DNA from 2 places in the Flexibacterium corallicola genome. Region 2 is predicted to be linked to the other one. Evidence: predicted binding sites of a transcription regulator. Region 2 holds the regulator's gene; the other holds the start of a gene.
What was found. Region 2 encodes LexA, which represses DNA repair genes until DNA is damaged. Its sites were predicted from a motif close to TGTTCNNNNTGTGTTCNG; they were not measured.
Positions count from the first base shown of each region.

Region 1 (5,395 bases), 960 kb from region 2:
CACGGTATTGAAGAGGACCGAGCTGACCTTGGCTATGACATAGACGGGGTGGTTTACAAAGTAGATCGTTTGGATTTGCAAGAACGGCTCGGGTTTGTTTCCCGTTCTCCCCGTTGGGCCATTGCCCATAAATTCCCGGCGGAGCGGGCCTTTACCACTTTGAACGAGATTGAAATTCAGGTAGGGCGCACGGGGGCGCTGACGCCGGTTGCCAAGTTGGAGCCGGTTACCGTGGGCGGCGTGGTTGTCTCCAATGCGACTTTGCATAATGAAGATTACATCAAGGGTATTGGACAGAACGGCGAGCCCATTCGTGGAGGAAAGGATCTTCGTGCAGGTGATACGGTGATCATCCAGCGGGCGGGTGATGTTATTCCGCAGATTGTGGATGTGGACTTGGACAAGAGAGATGAAGAGGCTTGCGCCTTTGAATTTCCAAAAGTTTGTCCGGCCTGCGGTTCTCATGCGGTGAGGGAGAAAAATCCAGCATCCGGCCGTATGGACGCTGTGCGCCGGTGTACGGGTGGTTTGATCTGCCCTGCGCAGGCGGTGGAGAAACTCAAACACTTTGTGTCCCGCAACGCCTTTGATATCGACGGGCTGGGCGAAAAGCAGGTTGAAGCATTTTTTGAACTCTCGTTAGAAGAGGGCGGTGTTCATACACCCGCTGATATTTTCACGTTGCGAGAGCGGGATAAGGCCTCGCTTGTTAAATTGCGCAGCCGTGAAGGATGGGGAGCCGTTTCCGCTCGTAAACTCTTCGATGCCATTGACGCCCGTCGCCAGATTGACCTCAACCGGCTGATTTTTGGTCTTGGAATTCGCCATGTGGGAGAGGGAAACGCCAAACTTCTGGCCCGGGCCTATGGTTCATGGGGGGCTTTTCAGACAGCTATGCGGGCTGCCCATGAGGAAGGAAGCGAGGCCTTTAAGGAGTTGAATGATATTGACGGCATTGGCAGCGCGGTGGCAATTGCTCTGGTTGAGTTCTTTAGCGAACCTCACAACCTGGAAGTTCTGGACAAACTGCTGAGCGAGATCACCCCTAACGATTTTATTGTTGCTGATACATCGGGTAGCCCTGTTGCGGGAAAAACACTGGTGTTCACCGGCAGTTTGGAGCGCATGAGCCGGGACGAGGCCAAAGCCCGAGCCGAAGCGCTGGGTGCGAAAGTCTCCGGCTCGGTCTCCAAGAAGACCGACATGGTGATCGCCGGTCCGAAAGCAGGTTCCAAGCTGACCAAGGCGCAATCCTTGGGCATCTCGGTTATCTCCGAGGATGACTGGTTTGATTTGACTAAAGATTTGTAGAGGGTTCACCCTTTGAAAACCAATAAAAGCTTCCCACCACATATGAAGGGATAAAACTGAATATAAGAGGGGTACAACTGAGCAAGGCCAAGTTGTGAGTTGAGGAGATGGCGCTATAGGACAAGCAGGCTCTTTACAGGTCAAACTCGTATTGCTAACAGCAGTTCCCCTTTTATGTGCTTTGGTTTTTGCGTGTTGGCTTGTTTATACGGTTTACGCTCAAGTGGACCGGCATGAGCGTTTGCGTCCGGTTATTGAGCTTTCCGACAGTGCGGATGACTTGATCCATCAAATCCAGCTGGAGCGCAGCCTCACTAGCGCGCTTATTTCCTCGCGCTACGGACGGGAGGAAGCCCGCAATCTGATAGGTCTGCGGGTGCAGATTGATGACCAGCTGGTGCAGTTCGAGGCGTTGGTCCAGCTGCTGCAAAAAAATAATCCGGAAGAGTTTAAAGGGCTTCAGCCTATTTTTGCAGTGGCGGGGCAACTTTCCAAAGTGCGGGAGCTGGTCCAAAACAAAAAAGTCTCTGCCAATACGGCAGTTGGCCTTTATAATCGTATTGTCGTTGTATTCATGCGGATTATGGCAATGGCAACTGAGGCGAGCCCTTCTATCCAGATATCTCAGGAGTTATTGCCACTTTTACAATTGGTGGGGCTTCGCGAGGCTGGCGGCTTGGAGCGCGGATATGGGGTTGATCTGCTCAATCGCCTGAATACGGAAAGGCCATTGGAACGTGCTTTCATGCCTATGCTGGAAGCTCTGGGTGCCGAAAAAGTTTTCATGCGCGCATTTGAGGCGGCAGCCACCCCAACGCAGATGGAAATTTTGATGAGAGTAACAAAAAGTCCAGAATTTCAGGACTTTAACGTGTATCGGCTTATCCTCTCCCAATTGCCAGAGACCCAAAACTCAAAAGGGATAACGGCTAGTTTATGGTTCGAGAGTGCAACAGAAAGACTGGATGAACTTTACCACCTTTCCGAGGAAATCGCAGAAAGAGCCAAGGCGGTCTCCGCCACTCAGTTGGCAACACTTCAAAAGCAGCTGCTGGCTGTTACCGTGATTGCGATAACCTTGATTTTTGCAGTACTTGTCTTTTCCATCATCAGCCTGACCGGCATTACGGGGGCAATGGCCAGGCTTCTCAAGTCCATGAGTGAACTGGCGAAGGGCAAGACCTATTTTGAAGTGCCGCAACAGGAACGGCGTGATGAAATTGGAGAATTATCACGGGTGGCAGAAGCCATTCGCATGCGCTTGTGGGGGCGGGAGCTGCGCAAAAAGGGCTTGGATAAATGATCGGCTTTGGCGCATTGCGCGTGTACACCGATCTTGCCAAACCCGCGCTTGGTTACAGGGACTTCTTAATCTGCGCCAGCATGTACAAATGGCTATGAATAAAGGCAACCAATATTCTGGCTGAGGCTGCTTGAGGGGTTGAAGAGGGCTGCTTTGCTTCAGGCCGCTGAATTGGCAGTAGGGCTTGGTGTCCTGCAATTTCTGTCTCTATGTAGAGCTGGTCAAAGGCGGGGCCGGACTGCATTTTTTCAAGTTCTTGAAAAGTTTTCTCAAGATTTTCCGGCCGCTTTGGTGCGTGTTTGATTATGGGTAATAAGATGCTGCCAACTGCTGCCTGCTCGTCTTCTTCGAGCACTGCAAACTGGCGGACTCTGTCAGAGGCGGCCTTGGTTTTTGCCATATGGCTTATTTCCAAAGAGAACATACCGATTTTTAAAGTGTTGGGTATATAGGCATCTGGCGCTGTGTTGGCAGTACTATCCGCCTTTGCCGCTACGGCAAGTAGAGAGCCAAGGGTGAGTGATGATAATCCAAGAAGTGTACCTCTTCTGTTGAGTTCACTTGTTAAAGAGGGCGTATTAAGCAGCATTGGAACCTACCTTTTATAGCTACGTATTTGTTCTGCGGTGCTCTTTGACTTAGCCTGTACAAGAGAGCTATTGGAGGCAAGGACAGGATATGGAGATGCTTAAGTTCCACTGAAACTGAATGGGAAAGTTTAGAGAGAAAAACAGGTAGTCTTGGATAATAGGGTGTGAAGGAGCTATGGGGGGCTCTCGCTTCCATCGTTTTGTTGCTATATTGTTCCTTTAGAAATAATGAATCGAGCTGGCCCCTCCCGCCAGCGTGGACCAAAGAAGCGATAGGCCCTATGGCGAATTCTTCCCGCTTGCCTGAAACAGGCGCAGCGCATGACCCCCAGTTTGACAGCTCCACCCCTCAGCCTCGTGAAGGGGGAATAGCGGCGCGGGCCATGGCGGCAAGACGGCCAAACGCTCCTGCTTATCTGGAGGGTTTGAACAGCGAGCAGCGCCGGGCGGTGGAAACCATAGACGGGCCTGTTCTTGTGCTGGCAGGAGCAGGAACGGGTAAAACCCGTGTGCTTACAACGCGTATTGCCCATATTCTAGCAATGGGGAAAGCCTCACCGGGTCAAATTCTGGCTGTGACCTTCACCAATAAGGCCGCCCGCGAGATGAAAGAGCGGGTCGGTTCGTTTGTGGGCGGCAATGTGGAAGGTATGGCTTGGCTGGGTACATTCCACGCTATTTGTGTGAAAATCCTGCGCCGTAATGCAGAGCTCGTTGGCCTGCAATCCTCGTTTTCCATTCTGGATACAGATGACCAGCTGCGGTTGATTAAGCAGATTATCAAGGCAGAAGGGCTGGATGAGAAACGCTGGACCGCCAAAACCTTTGCAGGTCTGCTTGATAGCTGGAAGAACCGGGGCTTGACGCCTGATAAAGTGTCGGCCGGAGAAGCGCAGGGCTTTGCCAATGGACTGGGGCGGCGCCTCTATGAACTTTATCAAGAACGCCTGTCCATCCTGAACGCTTGTGATTTCGGTGATTTGCTACTGCATTGTATCACCATCTTCCAAAAGCACAGCGATGTCTTGAAAAGCTATCAGCACCGCTTCCGTTATATGCTGGTGGATGAGTATCAAGATACCAACATCGCCCAATATCTCTGGCTTCGCTTGCTGGCTCAAGGGAACTCCAATGTGTGCTGTGTGGGGGATGATGACCAGTCCATCTATGGCTGGCGCGGGGCGGAAGTAGATAATATCCTGCGCTTCGAGCAGGATTTTGCCGGTGCTGTTGTCATTCGTCTTGAGCGCAACTACCGCTCCACAAGCCATATTCTTTCGGCGGCGTCCCATCTTATTTCCCACAATCAGGGGCGCTTGGGTAAAACGCTCTTCACCGATCAAACGGGGGATGATGAAGAGAAGGTGAGTGTTGCTTCTGCCTGGGATTCCCAAGAGGAGGCCCGTGCCATTGGGGATGAGATCGAAAGTCTTCAGCTTAAGGGGCATGATCTGAACCAGATGGCTATTTTGGTGCGTGCCTCCTATCAGATGCGTGAGTTTGAAGACCGGTTTGTGACGCTAGGCCTGCCTTATCGGGTTATCGGTGGTCCGAAGTTTTATGAACGTATGGAAATTCGTGATGCACTGGCCTATTTCCGCTGTATGATGCACCCCACCGATGATCTGGCCTTTGAGCGGATTGTGAACAAGCCAAAGCGTGGTTTGGGGGAGGCAACGCTGAAACTGGTGCATGAATATGCCCGTGAAAGCCAGATACCCTTGATGCAGGCAGCTGCAGAGCTGACACAAACAGAAGAAATGCGGCCCAAGGCACGCAACGCTTTGAAAGGTGTTCTGGATCTTTTTGACAGTTGGCGTTTACAGCTGGACACAATGAGCCACACGGAACTTGCGGAGATCATTCTGGATGAGAGTGGGTATACCCAGATGTGGCGTCAGGACCGCTCTGCCGAAGCGCCTGGGCGGTTGGATAACCTGAAAGAGCTTGTCCGTTCCATGGAAGAGTTTGAGAGTATGGCGGGCTTTCTTGAGCATATCTCCTTGGTGATGGACACGGATAATGATGCGCAGGAAGACAAAGTCTCCATTATGACCTTGCACAGCGCCAAGGGGCTGGAGTTTGACACGGTATTTCTTCCCGGTTGGGAAGAGGGCGTATTTCCTAACCAGCGCGCACTTGATGAGACAGGGCAAGCGGGCTTGGAAGAGGAACGCCGCCTTGCCTATGT
Region 1 is NZ_JARRCW010000001.1:865,942-871,336, forward strand. It holds gene ligA (NAD-dependent DNA ligase LigA) at 1-1,311, shown strand, start outside; gene P6574_RS04005 (nitrate- and nitrite sensing domain-containing protein) at 1,463-2,614, shown strand; gene P6574_RS04010 (DUF4142 domain-containing protein) at 2,667-3,203, opposite strand; gene P6574_RS04015 (ATP-dependent helicase) at 3,486-5,395, shown strand, end outside.
Region 1: the regulator LexA is predicted to act here: its motif matches at 3,406-3,423, upstream of P6574_RS04015 (ATP-dependent helicase).

Region 2 (5,395 bases):
GAAGCCCGCGCTGCTGGTATTGAGCATATTGTATTTGTAACTGGCCGTAACAAACATGTCATCGAAGATCACTTTGATATGGCCTACGAGCTTGAAGAGACGCTGCAAAACCGTGAGAAGCTAAAAGCTCTAAAGTTACTGGAAGAGCAGCGACCGATTGCAGGATCCACCAGCTTTACCCGCCAGCAGGAGCCTTTAGGTTTGGGGCATGCGGTGTGGTGCGCGCGCGAACTTATTGGAAATGAGCCCTTTGCGGTTCTCCTCCCAGACATGATTATGAAAAGTGAGGTAGGCTGCCTTACCCAAATGGTAAACGCCTACAATTCTCATGGTGGTAATGTAATTTCGGTTGAAGAAGTTCCGTGGGAGCAGACCCACCAATATGGCGTTGTCGAGCGCGGCTCACCTGAGAGTGAGACAAGTTTCCCCATCACCGGCATGGTAGAAAAACCAGCACCTGGAACGGCCCCTTCCAATTTATATATCAACGGCCGCTACATTTTGCAGCCGGAAATTTTTGATTTGCTGGAAACACAGGCAACAGGCGCTGGAGGCGAAATTCAGCTCACAGATGCCATGTTGACTTTAATGGGACAGCAAGCTTTTCATGGTATCGAGTTTAAAGGCACTACATATGATTGTGGCTCAAAAACCGGCTTTCTTTCTGCAAATATCGCATTTGGGCTAGAAAGAGACGAAATAGCACCGGTGTTAAAGCCGTTCCTTCAAGACCTTCTCAATAAATAAGAGAACGTCATCAATATCACCGCCTGCCAGACAAACCTACTCACATTGAACCGGGTAAGACTGGCGGGCAGAACACTACATTTTTCTTTCTTCGTAGTCTCCTCAGATAAACAAGCCATTCGCCTTCCCCCCGATCCGACCACCGCCACGGCCCACCCGACTCAGTAGGGTGGGCCGTGCTCCATAATTACTGAAGGCACTAAAAAAGCATAAGACAAGCGCGTTCCGTTTGATTGGGTTCAGTCAAACGACAAGAATTCAATCAAAATAAATAAGTTAGAGTGCACAGCGTGAATGCGAATGAACACGATGTACTCTAATCATCAACCGGATTTAATAATTCCACTGAGAGGCGCAAGGGGCGCTTCCTAACAGGAACCCCGCACAATTCACAAAATTTCATAGCTACCACTCTTGTAGCCTCGTGTTTGCGTAGTTTTAGGTTGCAGAACACAATAGGAACAGGTAATCTATGTTCGCCTTTTGTACTTTCCCCAATTGGGGAAACAAACATGAACATAACCTAAGTGAGTGGGGAGCTCCTGATATGCTAACGCAAAAACAACGTGAGCTGTTGTTATTTATCAACGAGCGCCTTACCAGCACCGGAATTCCTCCTTCCTTTGATGAAATGAAGGTTGCTTTAAACCTGCGCAGTAAGTCGGGCATTCATCGACTTATAACAGCACTGGAGGAGAGAGGCTTCATACGACGTCTCCCAAACAGGGCCCGTGCATTGGAGGTCTTAAAGCTACCTGACAATGCAGAGGCACCCCGAAACACGAAAGCAAATCACAGCGGCTTTTCTCCGGACGTTATCGAAGGGACCCGCACCAAGCCAAATCCTCACACCTCAAGTTACAATGTAAGTGAGGATAGGGTTCCGACCATAGAAGTTCCGGTCATGGGCCGCATTGCTGCGGGCGTCCCCATTGAGGCTATTCAACACCAAAGCCACGCTATCGCGATGCCTGCGGACATGCTTGGCCTCGGAGAGCACTATGCTTTGGAAGTGCGTGGTGATTCCATGATCGATGCTGGAATTTTGGATGGCGATACAGTTTTAATACAGCAGGGCGATAGTGCCGATACTGGCGATATTATTGTTGCACTGGTCGACAATGAAGAGGCTACTCTTAAAAAACTTCGAAAAAAAGGGGCTTCCATTGCCCTTGAAGCTGCCAACCCTGCTTATGAGACCCGTATTTTTGGACCTGACCGGGTTCATATCCAAGGAAAGCTGGTGGCCTTATTTCGACGTTATTAGATGTTTAGTCCCGCGAGCAGATGGAATCGGTTTAACATTGACTTCATCATTTCGGGAGGACTTATGGGACAGGTATTACACGGCAGCGCCACGACTACTCACGCGGTTCGATCAGCCATACAAAAATCGGATGCAACCATCAAAGAGTTGAGCCGGCGTTATAACATCAATCCCAAAACGGTGATGAAGTGGAAACATCGCAATAGCGTGGAAGATCAACCTATGGGGCGGAAGAATCCCCGCTCCACAGTCCTGAGCGTGGCGGAAGAAGCGGCGTGTGTCGCTTTTCGCAAGCACTCTTTATTGCCACTCGATGACTGCCTTTACGCCCTGCAGGAAACGATCCCGCGTCTGACCCGCTCGTCCCTGCATCGCTTATTCCAGCGCCATGGGATTTCGCGCCTGCCACCACCGGATATGAAAGCGAACAAGAAACGCTTCAAAGCCTATCCAATTGGTTACTTTCATCTTGATATTGCTGAGGTTCGTACGCAAGAAGGCAAGCTCTATTTGTTCGTTGCCATTGACCGAACCTCAAAGTTCGCCTTTGTCAAACTCTTTGAAAAAGCCACCAGAAGGATTGCCAGTACCTTTCTGCGGGCCCTTATTGAAGCGGTTCCCTACAAGATCCATACCGTGCTGACCGATAACGGCACCCAGTTCACTGACCCCAAAGGGTACAGCTGGAACGCCAGTGAGGTTCAACATTTGCTCACAACAGGCCAGTTGTTTCGTGCTCATGCATTTGTTCTGGCTTGTGCCCAAAATGACATTGACCACCGGCTTACCAAACCAGCCCATCCGTGGACAAATGGCCAGGTCGAGCGCATGAACAGAACCCTTAAAGAAGCAACCGTTCGGCGCTACTATTACCGCACACACAACGAACTAAGAGCCCATCTGGACACATTTATTCAGGCCTATAACTTCGCCAAGCGCCTCAAGGCTCTTCGGGGCCTAACACCCTTCGACTATATTACCAGACAATGGACACAAGAGCCGGACAGATTTATAAAACAACCACACCATCTCCTCCCGGGACTTAACATCTAAGTCAAAGACTTATTCGGAAACAACCGGATACCAAGGCCTGCGAGTTTCTCCGTAGGCCTTTTTTATTTTTGCTATATTTACCTGCCCTTCCTCATTTGTAAGCCACAACGCAACAGCCCCACTTCTTTTTAAGGCTGGGGCGTCTGCAACGTACAAAGCCCCGCAGTTTTTGGGAGCCTGAAACGTGGTCACTAAAATATGGGCCAGACGACAATCCTGCTCTAACGCACTTGCCGCTTTAGAGTGGGCCAATATCATTTTTCGAGAGTCTGTCACCTCCCATGACCTCTCAGCTTTTTCCCCCTCAAGACTCTTTAGATAATAAAGACAGCCCTGCTCATCACAGTTTACGTCTTTGGCATCAAGTTTATGATGAGGAAACTCCTCCTGCGAAATACCATAGAACCTCAACAAAGTCTGAGAGGTAAAACTCTTACGCTTGGAGGAGATTTTCAACCCTCCACCATCCCCAAAAAAGGCGAAGTCCTTGCCATTACCGGCAATAATGAGTGAGGGCGGTGTAAATTGAAGTTGAGCATAAAGCGCGAGACAGGCCGGAATAACGCACACCAGTTTGAACTTGCCCGGCACGCAGCAGACCAGAACAATTCCCAGTAATATCAACAGCAGCGCAGTTTGGCTTTGATGCCCCAGTAAACCACTGGCACCGGAAATTGAGGAAACCCAATAGGCAAAAAAAAGGATAAGCTCCAGCCCTTTCCCCATCACATAGAGGGCAAACGGGTCCAGCCCTACTGTGCTGAATAAAAAAACGGCGACACCGGCAGGCATAACAACCAGTGTAAAGACAGGCATGGCCAGCAGGTTTCCCAAAAGTCCAAGGGGGGACATTTCACCAAAGTACATAAGGGATACCGGCGCGGTGGCGATACCAGCAATAACTGATGTTGCCGCGATTCCTGAAAGCCAGAATAACGGTACCAACAACAATCCACGTGCTGGCGTCCGGCTACCAGCAGGCAATCCCCCCCCTTTTCTTCTTAGTTTCATTTGATAGGCAGAAAGCAAAGCCAAAACTGCAATGTATGACATTTGAAACCCTGGGGAGAGCACGGATTCGGGTTCCAGCAAGAGCACGATAAAACCTGATAGGGCAAGAGAACGTAGTGTCAGGCCTTTTCTCCCAACTATTTGGGCAATAAGGACAACCAGAACCATGATGAACGCCCGCTGCGTTGCGATGGCCCCTCCGGAAATTGCCAGATAAAAACATGCGGCCATAAGGGCAAAAGCTGATGCAATAGCGGAGACATGACCACTTAGGGCCAGCGCCCTATTTACCGAAAGGAGTATGCGCACAACCAAAAACGCCACGCCAGAAAATAGCGTCAGATGCAACCCGGAGATCGCAAGAATATGCGCAAGGCCCGCGCGGCGCAGAGCTTCTTTATCCGCCTCTTTTAAGTAAGTTCTGTCTCCAATCAGTAAAGCGACAGCCAAACCGCCTCCAGATGAGGCTGGAAGACTGCTCAGAAAACGGTCTTTGAGCGCGCTTCGCGTGCGTTCCAAACTAAGAAAAAAGTGCCAACCGTTAGTGGGCTGCAAGACCTCCGGCTTGCCAAGTGTATAGCCAATACCCCCGATTTGTTGGAAGTATGCAGTCCGCGCAAAATCATAACCGCCCGGCACAATAGCCCCTTGTGGCGCCATCAAACGGGCCCGCACGCGAATTTTGTCGCCCAAGCGTATCTGGGAGAGATCAGAGTTTGAAGACAATCGCACCCTTTTTGGCAGGACCTCCTGTTTCCAACCAGAAATATGGGATGGCTGAATAAGCAAGCGCGTGCGCCCTTTTATGGATACGGAAATAGATTGTATCACACCTTCCACGACCCTAGTAACTGGCCTACTTACAACCGGCGCTTTGACTAAAAAGACCCTCACCTGCCCCGCTGCAAACCCAAAGCTGACAAAAAGAAAAACAAACAGGACCCAACGCCGTGTCCGCTGACGAGCCAGACAGTACGAAATCAGCCCCCCAAGAAAAAGGCATGGTCCAATGATTAGATATGGCTCGGCGGGCAAAGCAAAATAGCAAATTAGCCCGCTTAGGAAGAAAAGAAACGCCCATAATGGCTTTTTGCCAAGATCCGCTTCCTGCTCTATTGCCCTAGAAAGCGCAGCTGAAAATTTTGAGAACAAGGAGCTTTGAGAGCTAAAGTCCTCTCTCACAACACTGTGCGGAGCCTCCCTCTCCCTCTTATCCCGAAAAAACGACAGGGGCCACCTACGCGAAGATTTGGCTACTCCCTCAAGTTTTTCCGTGTTGTTTGAGGATGATATAACTGTCAACGCACTTACCTTGTT
Region 2 is NZ_JARRCW010000001.1:1,825,314-1,830,708, reverse strand. It holds gene galU (UTP--glucose-1-phosphate uridylyltransferase GalU) at 1-747, shown strand, start outside; gene lexA (transcriptional repressor LexA) at 1,295-2,014, shown strand; gene P6574_RS08305 (IS481 family transposase) at 2,078-3,067, shown strand; gene P6574_RS08300 (ComEC/Rec2 family competence protein) at 3,077-5,230, opposite strand.